DNA from 3 places in the Dryocola mayonis genome. Region 1 is predicted to be linked to each of the others. Evidence: riboswitches for the same ligand, from Rfam matches in the RefSeq annotation. Region 1 holds a riboswitch; each other region holds the start of a gene.

Region 1 (7,225 bases):
TCCGGCAAAAGCGCGGCTTCGCAGACGCAGCTCTCTTGAACTCCACAGCAGCATCATGGTGATGATTACGCAGATAACGCCGGCGGCAACGGCTATCCTCAGCGAGGTGAACAGCGCCCGCCAGAGGATCGGCTGCGCCAGCGCGGTGCTGAATCCGTTATTCACGCCGTCAATGATGACCGCCAGCAGAGGCGGCAATAACAGCAGCAGGGCGAGGGCGATTAACGCACCGTCGCACAGCTTACGACGCAGGTTGTCCTGCGGATCGCGCCAGCCCTGCACCTGGCTTACGCCTGCGGGAATAGCTTTGCTGAACCGCTGGCTTAACAGCACCAGGCCCATACAGCAAATCATCTGTACCAGCGCGAGCAGCGCCGCGCGGGCGGGATCGTAGTCGTAGCTCAGCGCCTGGAAAATAGCCAGCTCGATGGTCGTCGCCTGCGGCCCGCCGCCCAGCGAGAGCACGGTGGCGAAGCTTGCGAAGCAGAGCATAAAAATCAGGGCGGCGGCGGGCAGGATCTGGCGACGCAGCCAGGGCCACTCCACAAAGCGGAAGAAATTCCAGCCCTGCATGCCAAGCTGGGCGGCAAGCTGCCGCTGTTCGCCGGGAATACTTTCCAGCGCCTGCAGCAAAAGCCGCGTGGCCATGGGTAAATTAAAAAAGACGTGCGCCAGCAAAATGCCCTGCAGGCCATAGGGCGAGAAAGTCCATTCCACGCCCAGCCAGGAGCAGAGCGACGCCAGCCAGCCGACGCGTCCGTAAACCGTCAGAATGCCAAATACGGCGACCAGCACCGGCAACACCAGCGTCATGGCGCATAAACGCAGCAAGGCCAGGCGGCCGGGGAAGCGGCGGCGATAGAGCGCGCGTGCCAGAAAGATCGCCGGGAATACCGAAAGGGCGGCGGAGAGAAACGCCTGCCACAGGGAGAAGCGCAGGACGTGCCACAGATAGCTGTCCTGCGCCAGCGCGCGCAGATCGCTTTGCGGCGCGTTAAACCACAGCGCCAGAAAGGCCGCCAGGGCTACCGCCACCACAAGGGCGGCGGCAGACAGGCCCGGCAGCAGCCAGCCGGGAATTAGCGGCTGACTGCGCGTTGCCATGCGCTAATCCAGCCGGCGCGAAGATCGGAGACTTCCTTCGGCGTGAATTCCAGCGAGGTTTGTGGTTTTTTGATGCTGCTAAAGCCTGCCGGCAGCTTCACGTCGGTGACCGGATACATCCAGTTGCCGGTTGGAATGGCGTTCTGGAAGCCCGGCTGGGTGATGAACTTCATGAATTTTTCCGCAAGCTCCGGCTGTTTGCTGGCGGCCAGGCGGCCCGCTACTTCCACCTGCAGATAATGCCCTTCGCTGAAGTCCGCCGCGGCGTAGTTATCCTTTTTCTCTTCAATGATGTGGTAGGCCGGAGAAGTGGTGTAGCTCAGCACCAGATCGCCTTCGCCCTTCAGGAACAGACCGTAGGCCTCAGACCAGCCTTTGGTGACGGTGACGGTTTTGCCCGCAAGCTTCGCCCAGGCCTCGGGGGCTTTATCGCCGTAGACCTTCTGCATCCACAGCAGCAGGCCCAGGCCCGGCGTACTGGTGCGCGGATCCTGATAAATCACCTTCCATTTCTGGTCGCTTTCGACCAGCTCTTTCAGGCTCTTCGGCGGGTTTTTCAGCTTGTTTTTATCGTAGACGAAGGCGAAATAGCCGTAATCGAAGGGGACGAAGGTGGCGTTTTTCCAGCCGCCGGGAATTTTCAGAGCGCTGGTGTCGACGTTGGCCGCGGCGAAAAGTTTGGTTTGCGAAGCCGCTTCCAGAAGGTTGTTATCCAGCCCAAGCACCACGTCGGCCTTGCTGTTTTTACCCTCCATGCGCAGACGGTTAAGCAGCGATACGCCGTCTTCAAGCGCGACGAATTTCAGCTCGCAGCCGCAGTCGGCCTCAAAGGCTTTTTTTACCGCCGGACCCGGACCCCAGTCCGCGGCAAAGGAGTCATAGGTATAAACGGTGAGCAGGGGTTTCGCGAACGCCGGGGCGGCGGCGAGCATGAGCAGCGGCAGTAATTTTTTGAACACTTTGCACCTCTTCAATTAGGGGTGGCAAAGGACTTTGAGCAATAAGCCTCAAATCCCTTCGCCGGCGTTATCCGGATCAGGTTCGACGGGTATTATCTCAGCGCGGACAATTTGTCCTGGCACCCCGTTGAGAACGCGCCATTGTAATGATTCTGTGAATGATTCGGAAGCGCTATGGCTCAGGCGGCGCAAACCAGGCGGATTTAAAATCGAACCAGCCGAGCGTGTTCATTCTGACGCCGCGCATGCTGCGCTGGCCTTCAATGCGCAGCCAGTGGTGAATCAGCGGCAAAATATCATTGCGCTCAACGCGTTGCTGACACCACTCCGGCAGCGCCAGCTCGCCCTGATGCCAGCTAAGGGTGTCGGTTTGCCAGTCGATGCCAATGCATTTTTGAATCAGCGGCACCTCGTAGAGGTGGGCGTAGAGCGAAAACTCCAGCGGCAGGGTGAAGTTGGCGCTGTTAAGCCAGATATCGCTGGCGGCCCGCGCCCTGGTGCCACTCTTCGTAGCTCACCTCCTGCACCTCAAGATGAACGCCGTGCGCGGCGAGGAGCTGCACCATAATATTGCTGATGACCCGATGCTCTACGTGGTCGCGATAGAAAGTCAGGGTCAGGGTTTCAAGGCCGGCGGGCTTCTCCCCCGCGGGCTGCGGGCGCGTATGATGCCAGCGCGGAAGCAGCCCGTAGGCCGGGAACCAGTACTGCTGAATCTGTTCGCCCGCGCCATACAGCAGATTAATAGGGGCAAGCACGTGGCTTACCCAGGCGCGCACGCCGTCATGGCTGCCGCGTGAAGAACGGCTGTCGAACAACAGATAATAGCAGCCCTCCTCCAGCCGGCTCTCTACCGCTTTTTCGCTATCCGGCATGCCCTGCAGCTGTACGGCGCAGCTCACCTCCTCGCCGATCTCCGGCAGCACCCAGAAATTCACCTCGTCAATAAGCGCGCGATAGCCGAAATAGTCATCCCAGGCCTGAATCTTGAGCTGGTTATTGTTATTGCGCACTACGGAATAAGGGCCGGTGCCCACGGGCTGGCGGGAAAAGTTATCCAGCGTCTGCCACTCCCGCGGCAGGATCATCGCGTTCACGCTGCCAAGCAGCCAGGGAAGCCAGCGGTCCGGCTGGGACAGGTGAATATCCAGCGTCCAGGCCGTTGGCGTGCTGATTTGGCTGATATGGGCATACAGCGGCAGGCTATTAATGCGCTGCAAGGAGGTCATTACATCCAGCATGTCCAGCTCGCGGCCATGATGAAAATGAATGCCGGGACGCAGGTAAAAGCGCCACTGCAGGGGCGAAATCTGCTGCCAGTGATGGGCGATATCCGCTTCCAGTTCCCCGTTTTCCTCATTTATGCGCGTCAGGCCGCTGAAAATCTGCCGGGCGATATGCGTCTCTGAACGACGCAGCGCCGAACCGGGCAGCAGGTTCAGCAACGGCCGGTAATAGAGCACGCGCAGAATGTGGCGGCCCTGGCGGAAGCTGCGGCCAAGGTGGGAGATCAGCATCTGCCGCACGGCGGCTTTATCCCCGACGATCTGCACCAGCTGATCGATTCGATCCTGTTCCAGAAGATCCTCGGCCCGCTGCTGCTGGAGCGCCAGGCCGGTATACAGGAATTCAAGCTGCGACCGCTTGCCGCGCCCGGCTTCCGCCTTCCAGCTTAGCCAGCCTTTTTCCTGCATCGCATTTAAAAGCGTACGCATATGGCGGCGCGAGCAGTTCAACATCTCCGCCAGATCGTTAAGCGTAGTTTCTTGCGGCTTACCGTCGCAGCATTGCCACAGGCGGATGAACTGTTGTTGCAAACGACCGGAAGACATAAAAGAGGAACTCCAGCTGGAAACTCATCAATTTAACTTTCCCTATATTACGCCAATAATCATCAACGATGAAAGCGAGGAGGGGCATATGAATCGGTCATCAGCCGTTGAGTTTTACCGAAATTACTTTGCCGCGACAAAATTTGTCGAGTCTGGATGGCTGGCTCGCCTGACAGCAGGGCAACGTCTGAGGATGCTCGAAGACTTAATGCAGTGGGAGGTTACTACCCCGACGGCCGACAAGCCCGGAGCCGCCTTTATCAAGTGTGACTGAGTATTGGTGCTTTTCACCAGCCAGCAGGTTAACTGCTGGCTTTTTTAGTTTATGATTTCAGCACTTATGCCCGCATGTATTAAGGATCCCGCATGGCCTGGTTTCTGACTAAAAGACGACGTATCAATCCGGTATACGCCGCTTTTATGGTAGTCGCTTTTATGATGGGCATTGCGGGAGCGCTTCAGGCGCCCACTCTCAGCCTGTTTCTGTCGCGCGAGGTGGAAGTGCGCCCTTTCTGGGTCGGCCTGTTTTATACCGTCAACGCCGTGGCCGGCATCCTGGTCAGCCTGCTGCTGGCCAAACGCTCCGACAGCCAGGGCGACAGGCGCAGGCTGATAATGGTCTGCTGCGTGATGGCGGTGGCAAACTGTGTGCTGTTTGCTTTTAATCGCCATTACCTGACGTTAATTACCCTCGGCGTGATGTTCGCCTCCGTAGCAAATACCGCCATGCCGCAGATTTTTGCTCTGGCGCGCGAATACGCGGATAGCTCCGCGCGTGAAGTGGTGATGTTCAGTTCGGTGATGCGCGCTCAGCTCTCGCTTGCCTGGGTTATCGGCCCGCCGCTCTCCTTTATGCTGGCGCTGAACTACGGCTTTACCACCATGTTTCTTATCGCCGCGGGAATTTTTGTTATTTCGCTAGCGCTTATCTTCTTTGCGCTGCCTTCCGTCGCCAGAATCGAGCAGGCCGCCGACGTGGCGCTTACGCAGGTCAGCGGCTGGAAGGATAAAAACGTGCGTATGCTGTTTATCGCCTCGATGCTGATGTGGACCTGCAACACCATGTATATCATCGATATGCCGCTGTGGATCAGCAGTGATTTAGGGCTGCCTGAATCGCTTGCCGGCCTGCTGATGGGAACGGCGGCGGGACTGGAAATTCCGGCCATGATTCTGGCGGGCTACTACGTGAAGCGTTTCGGGAAGCGGCGCATGATGATCATCGCCGTGGCCGCCGGCGTGCTGTTCTACGTTGGGCTGATTGTGTTTCACCATCGGGCGGCGTTACTGATTTTGCAGCTTTTTAACGCGGTGTTTATCGGTATCGTGGCCGGTATCGGCATGCTCTGGTTCCAGGATTTAATGCCCGGGCGGCCGGGTTCCGCCACCACGCTCTTTACGAACAGCATTTCAACCGGGGTGATTCTGGCGGGCGTGTTGCAAGGGGCACTTACCGAGAGCTTTGGGCACTATTCCGTATACTGGCTGATTGCCGTGCTTGCGGTAGCGGCTTTAGGGCTGACGAGCCGGGTAAAGAATATATAAGCCTGGTACGTTAACGCTTCGGCCTCGCCTGGTTTTTACCGAACCGGAGCGGGGCGTTAAACGTTGTCATAATAATAGCGGGCAAAAATCTGATTTAAGCTCCTGCTGTTTTTTCTCGCTGGTTAATCGCTTATCCTCCTGTAGAAAGCAAAATGACGATTATACAAGGAGTGTAATCCTATGGATAAATTGCAATTCCCCTGCGAGATATTCAAAACGCAAAAGCGCATGGATGACTATGGCGCGGGCGATATGCGCTACGGCGATCTGTCGGAGGCGCAGCTAAAATCACAGTTTAATTTAACGGACGTTTCTTCAAGAGTTAATCCTTATACCCTGACTAAAATTACCCTGTTTAATCAAATGCGAATTTATGACTCCCGTGGCGAAAATGAAAAGGTTAGCCGTCAGGAGTGCGCCAGCCTCCTTTTTGATGAGTTTCGTTATTTATCGCGCTAACCAATATGGCAGCCACCATCGAGATTGACGGAGAGCGTAATGAAAGCAAAAAGTAAAAAAATTCTTTCAGTGGTATTACTGGTTGGCAGCCTTTTACTGGGTTATTTTATCTGGCGAAGCCTTCGGCCGATAGAAATTGTTGCTGTGCATGAGGATGGACACTTCAGTTCTGTTTTAGTAAAAAACCTCCCGATTACCGATCGGGGGAAAATAGCCTGGTGGCTGGAAAATAAGGATAGGCTAAAAAGTCGCTATGGTATTCCTAAACCTGCATCTTATGGTAGTTATACTATTATTTTCTGGGATTTTGGCGAGGGATACAAAGAGGAAGGGAAATATGACCGCATGTGTTTCTATGATATGCAAACGCCAAAAAACTGTATTGATAAAGAAAGATTTATGACTATCTACAAGTACAATGATGAAGAGCCATTTTTCTCTTTCGATGGCAACAGATATGTAATTGGGAAAAACGGCGGGATAGTTAAAATGAAAAATAAGTAAGCCGTTTTGCGAAGGGTTGGGTAAAAAAACGCCGGGCGGCAGTGGGGATTACTGCATAAATGCCAGTTGTTTCCGTTTCCAGGCGTAAATAGCGCCTTTGCATAACCGCATATTATAAAATAAAGGATGATGTGGGCCTTGTTAAGGAGAATGTCCTGAATACAACCTTTAAAAAACTCCGTTTTTTCCGTCTCTGGTTTGTGCTTCAGAGATACAACCAGCTTGGTTTTAAACCTTTTATAACCAATATGGTAGCCACCATCGAGATTGACGGAGAGCGCAGTGAAAGCAAGAAATAAAAAAATCATCTTTATGCTGTTGCTGGCCGGCAGCGTCCTGCTGGGCTGTTTTATCTGGCGGGTACTGCATCCGGCGCAAATCGTCGCCATCCATCAGCGGAGTAACTATAGTGATATTTTAGTGCGCAACCTCCCCTTTACTGATAAAGGTAAAATCAGGTGGTGGCTGGAAAATAAGAGCATAATAAAAGAAAAATATAATGCTCCAAAACCTGCGGAAGATGGCTTTTACGTCATGATTTTCTGGGATTTTGGTGAGGGTTACAAAGAGGAAGGGAAATATGACCGCATGTGTTTCTATGATATGCAAACGCCAAAAAACTGCATTGATAAAGAAAAGTTTATGACTATCTACAGGTACAATGATGAAGAGCCATTTTTCTCTTTCGATGGCAACAGATATGTAATTGGGAAAAACGGCGGGATAGTTAAAATGAAAAATAAGTAAGCCGTTTAGCAAAGGATTGGGTAAAGAAGACGCCGGGCGGCAGGGTGACGGGCAGCCCGGCTGTGCCCCTCTCTT
Region 2 (7,225 bases), 2.1 Mb from region 1:
CACTGCTATTTTCTGATTTTTATAGGTGATGATTTTATAGATGCCCTGTTGCCAGGTTGCGCCATCGCTGCCGTTTTCAACTAATGAAGCCGGCTTGCCGTCAACCTTCACCCCTTCATTCTGTTTCCATTCGATTTTCATTCCGTCGTAATGCTTGACGATCGTTTTATTTTTATGAGGAGCGGTAGCGGCGGCAGTGTTACATTGCCCGTTGGCTTCCTGCACCTGCGTACAGCCCGATTTAGCTAACTCATCACGATGAGAGTGGCTAATAGCGAAAGCGTTGCTCACCATGAGTGAAGAAACAGCTACGGCAAGGAATAATTTTTTCATAACATCACCTCTATAATCTGATAACTTTCTAATATTAGTAGAACGGCTCTGTGCGGGAAAACGCCTGACACGTTCAAATAACCGGCAACAGAATTTCCTGTTGTTAATTTTTTATGCAAAAACCCTAATTATTAGGTTGTTTGTGCTCTGCCTCATCCAATGCTTTAGCGCTATTTTTTAATGCTTGTTTCTGGTAAACAGTTTCCATTGCCGTTTGGCGATCCATGTCTTTCGCATAACAGGTATCAATGCTAACGCCTAAACTCTGACATTTAGCTAATCTATCCGCTTGAGTTGTACAGCCACTTAACAGAATTACAGCTACGCAAATAAACTTTTTCATTTAAAGTCTCTAACGTTAATGATGAATTAAGCTTCCGGATAAATTGCAGGAGCAGAATTAAAAGCGTTTACCAGCCTACGGCTGCGGAAACAGCAACCACAGCATCGCCATTAGATGTATCAGCAGCAGAAATAGTCGCGGCCGCGTTATCTGCAAACTTATGACGATAACCGAGCGCATAGCCTTGCGAATCTTTAAAATCAGCGGCGCCGACGGCTACGCTATTATCGGTGTTTTCCACATAGTGCAATCCAGCGATAGCGCCCACGCCCGCAATCCCGCTACGGTATTCTTTACGATCGTCTGATTGCTGTTTTTCAATATCAGAGAAGCGGCTGTTGGTGCTTTGTTCAAAAGATTGTTGGCGACTGGCAATGTTGCTTACCGCATGAGAAGCGGCGAGGACGGGCGCCCGCGAGCTTGATTAGAGACGCCGTTGTTAGCGTAAGTGGTAACAGGCTGCGTCTGTTTAACCAGCGTCGCAGGCTTAGCTACTTTAACAAGCGCTGATTGCTTCTGTATTACAACAGCACGATAGCTGCTCGCGATGACAGAAGGTGCTTTATCTACAGCGTTTTTATGTTGAGCATTCAGCTCGTTAGCTTTCATAGCGCTTGCGTTTAGGCTGGGAACCGCCACAGGCTGAGCAAGCTTAGGCGGCGCAATTAATGAACGTTGCGCGTTGAGCTCAATAGCTTTCATCAGGGTAGCGTCTATGCCAGGGGTTTTAGCTACCGGCACAGGTACGCTTTGCGCTGGCATCACCGGGGCAATAATGGGTTTACCGGTCGGATCATTTTTAGTTATTTTTTCAGGTACGGCTATAACAGGCGTCATTGGGGTTTTCTGCACAACCTGAGCCGGAGCATTAACATGCTGATCGTCCACCACAGTAGCGGTTTTCATCATCGAAGGGGCCTGTTGAGCGCCTTGTGTTACCTGGGGTTGGGTAGCCACGCCGGTTGAATAGGTCCAGTTGCGGTTAGTACCGGTTTGTGCAAAACGGTTTTCATGGCTCAGATCTTCAGCAGCCTGGTTATTATTGTTTTGGTTACTCAGGTCGATAGTGTACTTATAACCCATCTCCGCCTCATACTGGCGTGCCTGATTACGTTCGCCTTCATCCATGCGATCCCACTCTTTTTGCGCCTCAGCAAAACTAGTGTGATTCGCCACCAGGTTATCAATAAAGCTGACGCCATCAGCATGGGCGAAAGAAGACACGGCAGATAAAACAGCAATAGCAACCATAGATGTAACACGAGATTTCATTTTCAAAACTCACAATGAATTAAGGGACTTTGTGGTTAAACGCAATAAAACGTTTCGCTTTAAAACCTGTTAACCGAATACATATAAACCTGAATTAATAAATTTCATATGAAAGTTCATCCTTAATTTCATTCGAAATAACCCTCTATAATTAATACCCCAAAGTGGGTATTAATTACTTATAAAGGAGGTGGTCATCCTGCCTGGCGACACGGTTTTTATAATTTATGAAAGATTAAAAAAGATACTTTTTGCAAACCAAATGAATATTGATTTTGAGCCGTTACTATCACTTTTAATAATCTTCCCAGTATTGATCCGGATCAACCTTTAGCATTAATGGCTAAAGCGCCCTGAAGCAATAAACCCGCCTGAAAACGTTAGGTTTGTTATATGGATGTGAAAGAGATTTATAAAGAAAGATACTTATTTAAATAATATGTATTGTTCCTGGTGGTTTAATTGTTGACGTGTCATGTTTACTGTGCTGGCTGGGGTTATTTCAGCGGATACTAAATTAAAGGGAAAAGATTTCTCCAGGAATAATCCTCAAATCATATAACTTACAGGCGGCTTCATTTATGGTTGCCTGGTCTTAACGGATTAAAAATCCGCTTGGGTTATCAGGCCAATAACAGGCAAGGAATTAAAAGAGAACGATAAAGAGTATCAATAACTTCTTTTATCTGCTTTATCCTGATGGCGCCGCTGACCGGAAAGGCGGGCTTGCGTCAGCAGGCGACTTCCCCTAATCTGGCAAAAAGTAAAGAGATTCAAACTACATGACTCGGGGTGCCCTTCCTTGTGAAGGCTGAGAAATACCCGTACCACCTGATCTGGATAATGCCAGCGTAGGGAAGTCAGATGCCTGTCCGGCATCCCTTCTTCACGCCGGACAGGAGCCCGTAATGCAACCTGACCTGTTACCCGGCCATCGCGCCGCGTCCGTTCTGCGCAACCTGCGCCTTTCTTCCCCCTTGGTTCACTGTATGACTAACGACGTGGTGCAAAACTTCACCGCCAACGTTCTGCTTGCCCTCGGCGCGTCGCCGGCGATGGTGATTGAGCCTGAAGAGGCCGCGCAGTTTAGCCCGCTGGCCGACGCGCTGCTGATTAATATCGGCACGCTGACCGCGCAGCACGGCGGTGCAATGCTTGCTGCTGTTCATGCGGCAAATGAATCGTCCACTCCATGGGTGCTCGATCCCGTAGCCGTCGGCGGCCTTACTTTTCGCACTCGATTCGCGCATGACGTTCTGTCTTTGCGCCCCGCGGCCATTCGCGGCAACGCTTCCGAAATCCTCGCGCTGGCGGGAGTGGTGGCGGGTGGACGAGGTGTGGACAGCACCGCCGACGCATTAAGCGCCTTACCGGCAGCGCGGCAGCTTGCGCAGCAAACCGGCGCGGTTGTGGCCGTCACCGGCGAACTTGACTACGTGACGGATGGCAGCAGTTCATGGGCGATTGCCGGCGGGGGCGCTTTGATGACGCGCGTGGTCGGCACCGGCTGCGCGCTTTCCGCGGTGGTCGCCGCCTGCTGTTCGCAGCCCGGTTCCCGGCTGGATAACGTTGCTTCCGCCTGCCGCTTGATGAAACTGGCCGGCGAGCAGGCGATTGCCGCCGGTCGTGGTCCCGGCAGCTTTAGCCCGGCGTTTCTGGATGCGCTTTATCTTCTCAATGAGGAGGCGCTGGCATGAAGGGCATGAAAAGAATCAATGCGTTAACCATCGCCGGCACCGATCCAAGCGGCGGCGCCGGGATTCAGGCCGATCTGAAAACCTTCTCGGCGTTAGGCGCTTACGGCGCCAGCGTGATTACCGCGCTGGTGGCACAGAATACGCGCGGCGTGCAGTCGGTTTACCGCATTGAACCCGACTTTGTCGCCGCCCAGCTCGACTCGGTTCTGAGCGATGTGCGGATCGATACCATCAAAATTGGCATGCTGGCAGAAACGGATATCGTTGAGGCGGTGGCCGAACGCCTCGCCTTTTACCAGGCGCAAAACGTGGTGCTGGACACGGTCATGCTGGCGAAAAGCGGCGATCCGCTGCTTGCTCCCCGTGCGGTGGAAAGCCTGCGCCGCCGTTTACTGCCGCAGGTGGCGCTGATTACGCCAAACCTTCCCGAGGCGGCGGCGCTGCTTGACGCGCCGCATGCCCGCAACGAACGCGAAATGAAAGAGCAGGGCGATGCGCTGTTGGGCATGGGATGCCGGGCCGTGCTGATGAAAGGCGGGCATCTGGATGACGCTGAAAGCCCTGACTGGCTGTTTACCCGCGAAGGCGCGCAGCGTTTTACCGCGCCGCGCGTGCAAACGCGAAATACCCACGGTACGGGCTGCACGCTTTCTGCCGCGCTGGCCGCCCTTCGACCACGTTACGGCGACTGGCCGCAAACCATCCTCGCGGCGAAAAAATGGTTGTCCCGGGCGTTAGAAGAGGCCGATTCGCTGGAGGTGGGGCAGGGTATCGGTCCGGTGCATCATTTTCATGAGTGGTGGTGAGGGCGATAAAGAGCTTTTACGCCGTGGCCGCTTAGCGTTACAAAACGACGCAGGCTGAAAGTGCTGCCGAAGGTGGCGAAGGCTGCAAGTCGCGACCAGGATTATGTCTGCCCCTGCGCGCCATGCGCCGAGGGCCTGGAATCTTATCCTCTGCGGGCAGCCCGCCCGCAGACTTACGGGAGCATATTATGACTGATATTACGCAGTTGCTTGGCAAAGACGCCGACGGCTTATTACAGCATCGTTGTATGACTATTCCTGCAGACCAGCTGTACCTGCCCGGCGCGGATTATGTGGACCGGGTTATGATCGACAATAATCGCCCGCCTGCGGTGCTACGAAATATGCAGACGCTGTATAACACCGGGCGGCTGGCGGGAACCGGCTATCTTTCCATTCTGCCGGTTGACCAGGGCGTGGAACACTCTGCGGGCGCGTCTTTTGCGGCCAACCCGCTCTACTTCGACCCGAAAAATATCGTTGAGCTGGCCATTGAGGCGGGCTGTAACTGCGTGGCGTCCACCTACGGCGTGCTGGCTTCGGTTTCCCGTCGCTACGCCCACCGCATTCCTTTCCTCGTTAAGCTTAACCATAACGAAACGCTGAGCTATCCCACCACTTACGATCAAACGCTGTATGCCAGCGTCGAGCAGGCTTTCAATATGGGGGCCGTGGCGGTCGGCGCGACGATTTACTTTGGCTCGCCTGAGTCGCGCCGCCAGATTGAAGAGATTTCCAGCGCCTTTGAACGCGCGCATGAGCTGGGCATGGTCACCGTGCTGTGGGCCTATTTACGTAACCCGGACTTCAAAAAGGACGGCGTGGATTACCATGTAAGCGCCGATCTGACCGGACAGGCGAACCACCTGGCCGCCACCATCGGCGCGGATATCGTGAAGCAGAAAATGGCTGAAAACAACGGCGGCTATAAGGCGGTTAACTTCGGCTATACCGACGATCGCGTCTACAGCAAGCTAACCAGCGATAACCCAATCGACCTGGTTCGTTATCAGCTGGCCAACTGCTATATGGGCCGCGCCGGGTTGATTAACTCCGGCGGCGCGGCGGGCGGAGAAACCGACCTTGCCAACGCGGTACGCACCGCGGTTATCAACAAACGCGCGGGCGGCATGGGGCTGATTCTGGGCCGTAAGGCGTTTAAAAAGTCCATGTCCGAAGGCGTGAAGCTGATAAACGCCGTACAGGATGTTTACCTGGATACGAAAATTAGCATCGCTTAGCGCTGTGTTCGCCCCGTACGGCCGTTGTCGCCTCGCCTTAGCCGAGCAGCGGGCAGTTTGGTGGCAAACGGCAGCGCAGGGCGTTCGGGTGAACGTCGATGCGAAACTCGCGTCCCTTCAACGGCTCGCCGTCGAGATTAAAGGTTATTTCGTGCGGCGCGCTGATTTCAAACCATGAGGACTGCCCGTCGATAATGTTTGGGTTTTCCTCCGGGCGGGTAAGGGTGGATAACAAAGCCGGCAGCAGCTCTTCGCCGGTAAAAATGCGCAGATCCAGCAGCCCGTCATTAATGAGCGCCTGCGGACACAGCTGTTGCCCGCCGCCGGCCTGACGACCGTTGCCGATACCTATTACCAGCGCATCGCCTTCCCAGGAGAAATTCTCGCCGCGGATTTCGCAGCGGTCGGGCTTTAGCGTGTCGATACGCAGCAAGCCGTGGATAAAATAAGAGGCGCCGCCGAGCGCTGCCTTCAGCTTTTCCGGCGTTTCGGTCGTGATGCGCGTACCGAAACCGCCTGTCGCCATATTCAGAAAGAATGCCGTTTTGTTGACCGCCACCAAATCAATATCAAAGGCGCGGCCGACCATGGCCAGCTGCAGGGCCTTATCCAGCTCGACGGGAATACCGATGCTGGTGGCAAAATCATTTGCCGTGCCCAGCGGTAAAATACCCAGCGCGGGGCGGTTAGCCTGCTCGCGTTGCGCCAGGGCCGTCGCCACTTCATTAATGGTGCCGTCGCCGCCGCCGGCAACGACGGTTTCCACGCCGAGCTCAATGGCTTCATCCACATAGCGGGCGGCATCGCCCTCTTCCCAGGTGACGCGTATATGCAGCGTATAACCTTCTTCGCGCATTACGGCGATGGCACTACGCAATTCAGGAAGATTGGCGCCCTTGCCGTTTAGGATCACAAGCGTGACCGGAAACTTCTCCATGGTTTACCTCAGGAATATCGATAGTGAAGAAAGTGTATCGCATCAACGGTAAGGGAGGGTAAGAACGCGCTGAATTAGCGACAAAAAAAGAAGGCCTGCGCAAGGGAGATTGCGCAGGCCAAGGAGGTGGTTCCTGGTACAACTAGCATTTATGGGTTATGTTTTTCAGCCCGCGCATCATACCCAACTCAAGCCGAGCGGTGTGTGATCGATTTCTAAGAATTATCCCGGTGCGAAAAAATAACTCAAATTAACTAGTTACCTTGGGAATTGCCGGTGGTCTGACCTGCCAGATTACGCATTAACAGCGCATAATCCAGCGAGACGTCCTGGGGCACAGGCAACCATACGGTGTGGCCGTCGCCGGGCGCTACGTCAATCGGCTGGGCTTTGCCGTTTTCTAATAATTCCAGCGTAAAGGTCACGTTGCCCTGCGGGGTCATCAGCTCAAGGCTGTCGCCGAGCAGGAATTTGTTTTTCACCGCCACGGCCGCCAGGTCGCCGCGGCGTTCGCCGGTGAACTCCCCGACAAACTGCTGGCGTTCGGAAATAGAGTGGCCGTATTCATAGTTCTGATGGCTTTCGTGCGTATGACG
Region 3 (7,225 bases), 960 kb from region 1:
CTGGCGAGCAGCTTTTGCTGCCCTTCCAGCGCCACGTCCTCAAGCAGAAGCTGGCGGCTGTAGCGCATGAAATCTGTATCATTCATCGCCGGCTCCCGCGAGTTCAAGAAGCCGCGCCGTCGCCGCCCGCCAGTCCGGCGCCTGGGTTATCGCGCTGACCACCGCCACGCTTCCCACGCCCGTCGCGAGAACCGCAGGCACGCGGTCAATGCTGATGCCGCCGATCGCCACCGTCGGGTAATCGCCGAGGGTTTTGACATGCGCGGCAAGCTGTGCCAGCCCCTGCGGGGAAGAGGGCATCTGTTTGGTTTGGGTCGGAAAGACATGCCCGAGCGCGATATAAGAAGGGCGCGCCGCAAGGGCGCGATCCATTTCCATATTGTCGTGCGTGGAAAGCCCAAGCCGCAGGCCCGCATCGCGTATCGCATCCAGGTTGGCGACGTCCATATCCTGCTGGCCTAAGTGCACGCCGTAGGCGCGATGTTTGATGGCTAAACGCCAGTAATCGTTAATAAACAGCCGCGCCTCAAAGCGCTGGCCGAGCCTGACGGCGGCGATAATGTCGGCTTCGACCTCTTCGTCGCGCTTGTCTTTGATGCGTAGCTGAAGGGTGCGAACGCCCGCCTCAAGCAGCCGGGCAATCCACTCCACGCTGTCCACGACCGGGTAAAGCCCCAGCCGCTGCGGCACGGCAGGGAAATCGGGTTTAGCCGTCATACTTCCTCCTGACGCAGATAAATTTCCCCGCCTTTCGCCCGGAAGGATTGCGACATATCCTCCATGCCGACTTCAATGGCCTGCTTCGCGGCGAAATCGCGTACCTCCTGGGAAATCTTCATCGAGCAGAATTTCGGCCCGCACATCGAGCAGAAGTGCGCGACCTTGCCGGACTCCTGCGGCAGGGTTTCGTCGTGATAGGCGCGGGCGGTGAAGGGGTCGAGCGCCAGGTTAAACTGGTCTTCCCAGCGGAATTCGAAACGCGCCTTCGACATGGCGTTATCGCGAATTTGGGCGCCGGGATGGCCTTTGGCCAGATCCGCGGCGTGCGCCGCAATTTTGTAGGTAATCAGCCCCTGCTTAACGTCCTCTTTGTTCGGCAGCCCGAGGTGCTCTTTGGGCGTGACGTAGCAAAGCATCGCGCAGCCAAACCAGCCGATCATCGCCGCGCCAATGCCGGAGGTGAAGTGGTCATAGCCCGGGGCGATATCGGTCGTTAACGGCCCCAGGGTGTAGAACGGCGCCTCATGGCAATGCTCCAGCTCTTCGGTCATGTTGCGGCGGATCATCTGCATCGGCACATGCCCCGGCCCTTCAATCATTACCTGCACGTCATACTGCCAGGCGATTTTGGTCAGTTCGCCCAGCGTGTGCAGCTCGGCAAACTGCGCTTCGTCGTTGGCGTCCTGAATGGAGCCGGGGCGCAGGCCGTCGCCCAGCGAAAGCGAGACGTCATAGGCGGCGCAGATTTCACAGATTTCGCGGAAGTGCTCATACAGGAAGTTCTCCTGATGATGGGACAGGCACCACTTCGCCATAATCGAACCGCCGCGCGAGACGATGCCGGTAAGACGCCTGGCGGTCATCGGCACGTAGCGCAACAGCACGCCCGCGTGAATGGTGAAGTAATCCACGCCTTGCTCGGCCTGCTCCAGCAGCGTGTCGCGGAACATCTCCCAGGTGAGGTCTTCGGCGATGCCGTTAACCTTTTCCAGCGCCTGATAGATCGGCACGGTTCCGATCGGCACCGGGCTGTTGCGTAAAATCCACTCGCGGGTTTCGTGAATATAGCGCCCGGTAGAGAGGTCCATAACCGTGTCCGCGCCCCAGCGGGTCGACCAGACCAGCTTTTCCACTTCTTCTTCAATGGAGGACGTCACCGCCGAGTTGCCGATATTGGCATTGACCTTCACCAGGAAGTTGCGCCCGATAATCATCGGCTCGGATTCGGGATGGTTGATATTAGCCGGGATAATCGCCCGGCCGGCGGCAACCTCATCACGCACAAATTCCGCTGTGATATTTTCCGGCAGGCGGGCGCCAAAGCCTTCGCCCGGATGCTGGTGGCGTAAGACAGCGTCGCGAATGCGCTCGCGGCCCATGTTTTCACGTACCGCGATAAACTCCATTTCTGGCGTGACGATGCCTTTGCGGGCGTAGTGCAACTGGGTCACGCATTTCCCGCTTTTAGCGCGGCGCGGCGTGAGGCGCGTTTCAAAACGCAGATCGTCCAGGCCGTCGTCAGCAAGGCGCTCTCTGGTATAAGCGGAACTGCGGCCGGCCAGCGCTTCGCTGTCGCCGCGCTCTTCAATCCAGCCGCTGCGCAACGGCAAAAGCCCGCGCAGCACGTCGATGGCGATCGCCGGATCGCCGTAAGGACCGGAGGTGTCATAAACCGGCACCGCGTCGTTGGGCTCGTACTGCGGGTTGTCCTTGCTGCCGCTCGTCATCGTTGGGCTGAGCTGGATTTCGCGCATGGGAACACGAATGTCCCCCCGCGAACCCGTCAGGTAAATGCGCCTCGAGTTCGGGAAAGCGGTGCCTTCAAGCGTATTGATGAAGTGTTGGGCTGCGGCGCGTTGTTCGCGGCGGGTTGGTTTTTTTTCAGATGCAGACATAGCTCATTCCAGTGTTTTCAGGAGTGGCTTGTCAGAACGACGGATGGAGTAATGAATATGGGTGACCCGCGCAGGGGCGTGCCCAAAAGCAGAATTACTCTTGTTCCCTTCGCAGGTTTTAACCTGATCAGGTTCCGCGGATCCCGAATTAACGGTCTCAGCCGGTGCTTTCGCACTCGGCACTCCGACAAGAAGAAGCCCGTATTGCTACGGACCGTTTTGTAAATTACTCGTTAACAGCGCAGAACTCAAGCCGGGCGTGCAAGGGCCGCTGGCGTCGTTTGCACTGCTATGCAGATTGTTGGCGTAAGCCAGCTCAATGAGCTTATCTTCCAGCGAGAAGCGCGCTTCCAGCGCCTCGCCGATACCAGACAATGCCTGCTGGAACTCAATGCAGTTATCATCGTCGATGGCGTTTTCCAGATTGGTGTCGTAGAACTCCATGATCTGTTGGGTGTTGGCCTGCAGCTGCGGATAAATTTGCGTGGCGGCTAAAAGCGGGCTGGTGCCTTCCATTTCATCAATAATGCGCTCATAAATATTGAAATGTCCGGCGGAAAGGTAATCGACAAGATTATGGCAGAAAGTATCCAGCGCCTTTTCATTAAGCGCAGAATGAGATTCCTTGTTAGGCTTGATCCCGACCATATTGTAATACGCCACCAGCAATTGTTTGCGGGCATATAGCCATTGGTCGACTAACTCATTACTACCACCAACGCGCTCAGTCAGACTCTCTAACCGGTTAAGCATGATTGACTCCGTGAGTTATAAGATTTAACGCAAACGTACCCAAAAAAATCTAACGACTATTGTTTATACCAGTGTCCAGGGGGATGTGCACCAGGTTATGGAACGTGTAATTCAAAAATCAGACCACGGCTGGTTTATCGTCAGCCATGAGCAAAAATTATGGTTGCCGCAAGGCGAGCTGCCTTTCGGCGCGGCCGCGGATTTTCAGCTCGACGGCGCCGACGGCAGGCAGATTGGCGAGTGGGAAGGCGAACCGGTCTGGCTGATTCGGCAGAACCGCCGCCAGGATATGGGCTCGGTGCGGCAGGTTATCGATCGGGACGTGGGCCTTTTCCAGCTGGCAGGACGCGGCGTGCAGCTTGCCGAATTCTATCGTTCCCATAAGTTTTGCGGCTACTGCGGACACGAGATGCACGCAAGCAAAACCGAATGGGCCATGCTGTGCAGCCATTGCCGCGAACGCTATTACCCGCAAATCGCGCCCTGCATTATCGTGGCGATACGTCGGGACGATCATATCCTGCTCGCCCAGCATACCCGCCACCGCAACGGCGTTTATACCGTGCTGGCCGGCTTTGTGGAAGTTGGCGAAACTCTTGAACAGGCCGTTGCGCGTGAGGTGATGGAGGAGAGCAATATACGGGTGAAAAACCTGCGTTATGTAACCTCGCAGCCCTGGCCGTTCCCGCAGTCGCTGATGACGGCGTTTACGGCGGAATACCACAGCGGCGACATTAAAATCGATCCTAAAGAGTTGATAGACGCGCAGTGGTATCGCTACGACCAGTTACCCCTGATCCCGGCGGCGGGCACCGTGGCGCGGCGATTGATTGAGGACACCGTCGCCGCCTGTCGGGCAGAGTACGAATGACGTGGTAAACTGGCCGCATACAGCCAAAGGAAATGCAAAAAATGACTGAACTGAAGAACGATCGTTACCTCCGCGCCCTGCAGCGCCAGCCCGTGGATATCACGCCGGTATGGATGATGAGACAGGCGGGACGCTATCTGCCGGAGTACAAGGCCACCCGCGCGCAGGCCGGCGATTTTATGTCGCTGTGTAAAAACGCCGAGCTGGCCTGCGAAGTCACCCTGCAGCCGCTGCGTCGTTACGCCCTGGATGCGGCGATCCTCTTCTCTGATATCCTCACCGTGCCGGACGCGATGGGGCTTGGCCTCTATTTCGAAGCGGGCGAGGGGCCGCGTTTTACCTCGCCGATCGCCAGCCGTGCCGACGTGGAAAAACTGCCGATTCCCGATCCGGAAGACGAGCTGGGCTACGTGATGAACGCGGTGCGCACCATCCGTAAAAATCTGGCGGGGCAGGTGCCGCTGATAGGCTTCTCCGGTAGCCCATGGACGCTTGCGACCTACATGGTTGAAGGCGGCAGCAGCAAGGCTTTTACCGTTATCAAAAAGATGATGTACGCCGATCCGCAGGCGCTGCATCTGCTGCTTGATAAGCTGGCGCAAAGCGTCACGCTGTACCTGAACGCGCAGATCAAAGCGGGCGCGCAGTCGGTGATGATTTTCGATACCTGGGGCGGCGTGCTGACCGGGCGCGACTATCAGCAGTTCTCTTTGTATTACATGCATAAAATTGTCGACGGCCTGCTGCGTGAAAACGAAGGCCGCCGCGTGCCGGTAACGCTGTTCACCAAAGGCGGCGGACAGTGGCTGGAGGCCATGGCGCAGACCGGCTGCGACGCGCTGGGCCTCGACTGGACAACGGATATCGCCGACGCCCGCCGTCGCGTAGGACACAAAGTCGCGCTGCAGGGAAATATGGACCCGTCTATGCTTTATGCTCCACCTGCCAGAATCGAAGAAGAGGTTGCTGGCATTCTGCAAGGGTTCGGCAAGGGCGAGGGGCACGTCTTTAACCTCGGCCACGGCATTCATCAGGACGTGCCGCCGGAACACGCGGGTGCGTTTGTTGAGGCGGTTCACCGCCTGTCAGCGCCCTATCATCAGTAAAAAAGGAGAGGGAATGGATCTCGCAGCGCTACGTCAGCAACAGATCGAACTGGCTTCAAGTGTGATCCGCGAGGATCGTTTTGACGTCGATCCTCCGGCGTTTATTGCCGGAGCCGATGTCGGGTTTGAACAGGGCGGCGAGGTAACGCGCGCCGCTATCGTGCTGCTGAAATATCCTTCCCTTGAGCTGGTGGAGTACAAGGTGGCGCGTATCGCCACCACTATGCCTTATATCCCCGGCTTCCTGTCATTCCGTGAATACCCGGCGCTGCTGGCTGCCTGGGAGATGCTGTCCCGCAAACCCGATTTACTCTTTGTCGACGGTCACGGCATCTCGCACCCGCGCCGCCTCGGCGTCGCCAGCCATTTTGGGCTGCTGGTGGATGTGCCGACCATCGGCGTCGCCAAAAAGCGGCTGTGCGGGCGCTTTGAGCCGCTGGGCGATGAGGTCGGGGAGAAGCGGCCGCTTATCGATAAGGGCGAGCAGCTGGCCTGGGTCTGGCGCAGCAAAAAACGCTGCAACCCCCTCTTCGTGGCTACCGGACACCGGGTAAGCGTCGACACGGCGCTGCTGTGGGTGCAGCGATGCATGGCGGGTTACCGTTTACCGGAGCCTACACGCTGGGCGGATGCCGTTGCATCGGGCCGTCCTGCTTTCGCGCGCTGGCAAGCAATTCAGGGGTGATTAGGGTAAACTGCCGCTAATTTCCCGTCTTTGAGACATCGTTATGCTACAAAACCCCATTCATTTGCGTCTGGAGAGGCTTGAAAGCTGGCAGCACGTCACCTTCATGGCCTCTTTATGCGAGCGCATGTACCCAAACTACGCCATGTTCTGCCAGCAAACGGGCTTTGGCGATGCCCAGCTTTACCGTCGTATCGTCGATCTCATCTGGGAGACGCTTATCGTAAAAGACGCGAAGGTGAACTTTGACAGCCAGCTTGAAAAGCTCGAAGAGGCGATTCCTTCCGCGGACGACTATGATATTTACGGCGTCTACCCGGCTATCGATGCGTGCGTGGCGCTCAGTGAATTACTTCACTCGCGTCTTTCAGGAGAAACCCTGGAGCACGCCATCGAGGTGAGTAAAACCTCCATCACCACCGTCGCGATGCTCGAAATGACTCAGGCCGGTCGTGAAATGACCGACGAAGAGCTGCGGGCCAACCCGGTTGTGGAAGAGGAATGGGACATTCAGTGGGAAATTTTCCGCCTGCTGGCCGACTGCGAAGAACGCGATATTGAACTGATCAAAGGATTACGCGCGGACCTTCGCGAGGCCGGAAGCAGCAATATCGGTATAAATTTGCAGCAGTAAGACAATAAAACGTGACGTACAGTCTGATTTGTAGGGCCTGAAGGCTTCCAATTAGCCCCCCGTCTGGTCTACATTTGTGGGGCGAAAAAAAGTGGCTATCGGTGCGTGTATGCAGGAGAGTGCTTTTCAGGCATTTCCGTCGCACTCGATGCTTAGCAAGCGATAAACACATTGTAAGGATAACTTATGAACAAGACTCAACTGATTGATGTAATTGCTGACAAGGCTGACCTGTCTAAAGTACAGGCTAAAGCTGCTCTGGAATCCACTCTGGCTGCAATTACTGAGTCTCTGAAAGAAGGTGATGCTGTACAACTGGTTGGTTTCGGTACCTTCAAAGTGAACCACCGTGCTGAGCGCACTGGCCGCAACCCGCAGACCGGTAAAGAAATCAAAATCGCCGCAGCTAACGTGCCGGCATTTGTTTCTGGTAAAGCACTGAAAGACGCGGTTAAGTAAGCTACGCGTGTCGGTGAACAGTTTTAGCAGAGGGGCGTTTTCGCCCCTTTTGTCTGTCTGGCGTCCGCTGGTGGCGTTGACCGGCGCGCTGCTGCTCACCGC

The links. A riboswitch is a leader RNA that binds a small molecule or an ion and turns the genes downstream of it on or off. The one in region 1 is predicted to bind thiamine pyrophosphate.
Region 2: linked by a shared signal. The riboswitch ahead of thiM (hydroxyethylthiazole kinase) and the one ahead of thiB (thiamine ABC transporter substrate binding subunit) in region 1 are both predicted to bind thiamine pyrophosphate.
Region 3: linked by a shared signal. The riboswitch ahead of thiC (phosphomethylpyrimidine synthase ThiC) and the one ahead of thiB (thiamine ABC transporter substrate binding subunit) in region 1 are both predicted to bind thiamine pyrophosphate.

The regions. Positions count from the first base shown of each region.
Region 1 is NZ_CP150452.1:669,219-676,443, forward strand. Features, by position in the region: gene thiP (thiamine/thiamine pyrophosphate ABC transporter permease ThiP) at 1-1,104, opposite strand, end outside; gene thiB (thiamine ABC transporter substrate binding subunit) at 1,080-2,063, opposite strand; TPP riboswitch at 2,099-2,200, opposite strand; partial or broken gene sgrR (HTH-type transcriptional regulator SgrR) at 2,236-3,895, opposite strand; gene sgrT (glucose uptake inhibitor SgrT) at 3,984-4,169, shown strand; gene WLO32_RS03290 (sugar efflux transporter) at 4,262-5,440, shown strand; gene WLO32_RS03295 (DUF3289 family protein) at 5,621-5,899, shown strand; gene WLO32_RS03300 (DUF943 family protein) at 5,939-6,403, shown strand; partial or broken gene WLO32_RS03305 (DUF3289 family protein) at 6,514-6,702, shown strand; gene WLO32_RS03310 (DUF943 family protein) at 6,686-7,150, shown strand.
Region 2 is NZ_CP150452.1:2,816,642-2,823,866, reverse strand. Features, by position in the region: gene WLO32_RS13660 (hypothetical protein) at 1-333, opposite strand, end outside; gene WLO32_RS13655 (hypothetical protein) at 458-676, opposite strand; gene WLO32_RS13650 (YadA-like family protein) at 744-917, opposite strand; gene WLO32_RS13645 (hypothetical protein) at 1,058-1,948, opposite strand; TPP riboswitch at 2,727-2,823, shown strand; gene thiM (hydroxyethylthiazole kinase) at 2,857-3,645, shown strand; gene thiD (bifunctional hydroxymethylpyrimidine kinase/phosphomethylpyrimidine kinase) at 3,651-4,451, shown strand; gene fbaB (class I fructose-bisphosphate aldolase) at 4,640-5,692, shown strand; gene yegS (lipid kinase YegS) at 5,730-6,629, opposite strand; gene trhP (prephenate-dependent tRNA uridine(34) hydroxylase TrhP) at 6,884-7,225, opposite strand, start outside.
Region 3 is NZ_CP150452.1:3,975,189-3,982,413, reverse strand. Features, by position in the region: gene thiF (thiazole biosynthesis adenylyltransferase ThiF) at 1-86, opposite strand, end outside; gene thiE (thiamine phosphate synthase) at 79-717, opposite strand; gene thiC (phosphomethylpyrimidine synthase ThiC) at 714-2,615, opposite strand; TPP riboswitch at 2,703-2,812, opposite strand; gene rsd (sigma D regulator) at 2,823-3,368, opposite strand; gene nudC (NAD(+) diphosphatase) at 3,466-4,239, shown strand; gene hemE (uroporphyrinogen decarboxylase) at 4,281-5,345, shown strand; gene nfi (deoxyribonuclease V) at 5,359-6,030, shown strand; gene WLO32_RS19200 (YjaG family protein) at 6,074-6,664, shown strand; gene hupA (nucleoid-associated protein HU-alpha) at 6,851-7,123, shown strand; gene WLO32_RS19190 (DUF1481 domain-containing protein) at 7,137-7,225, shown strand, end outside.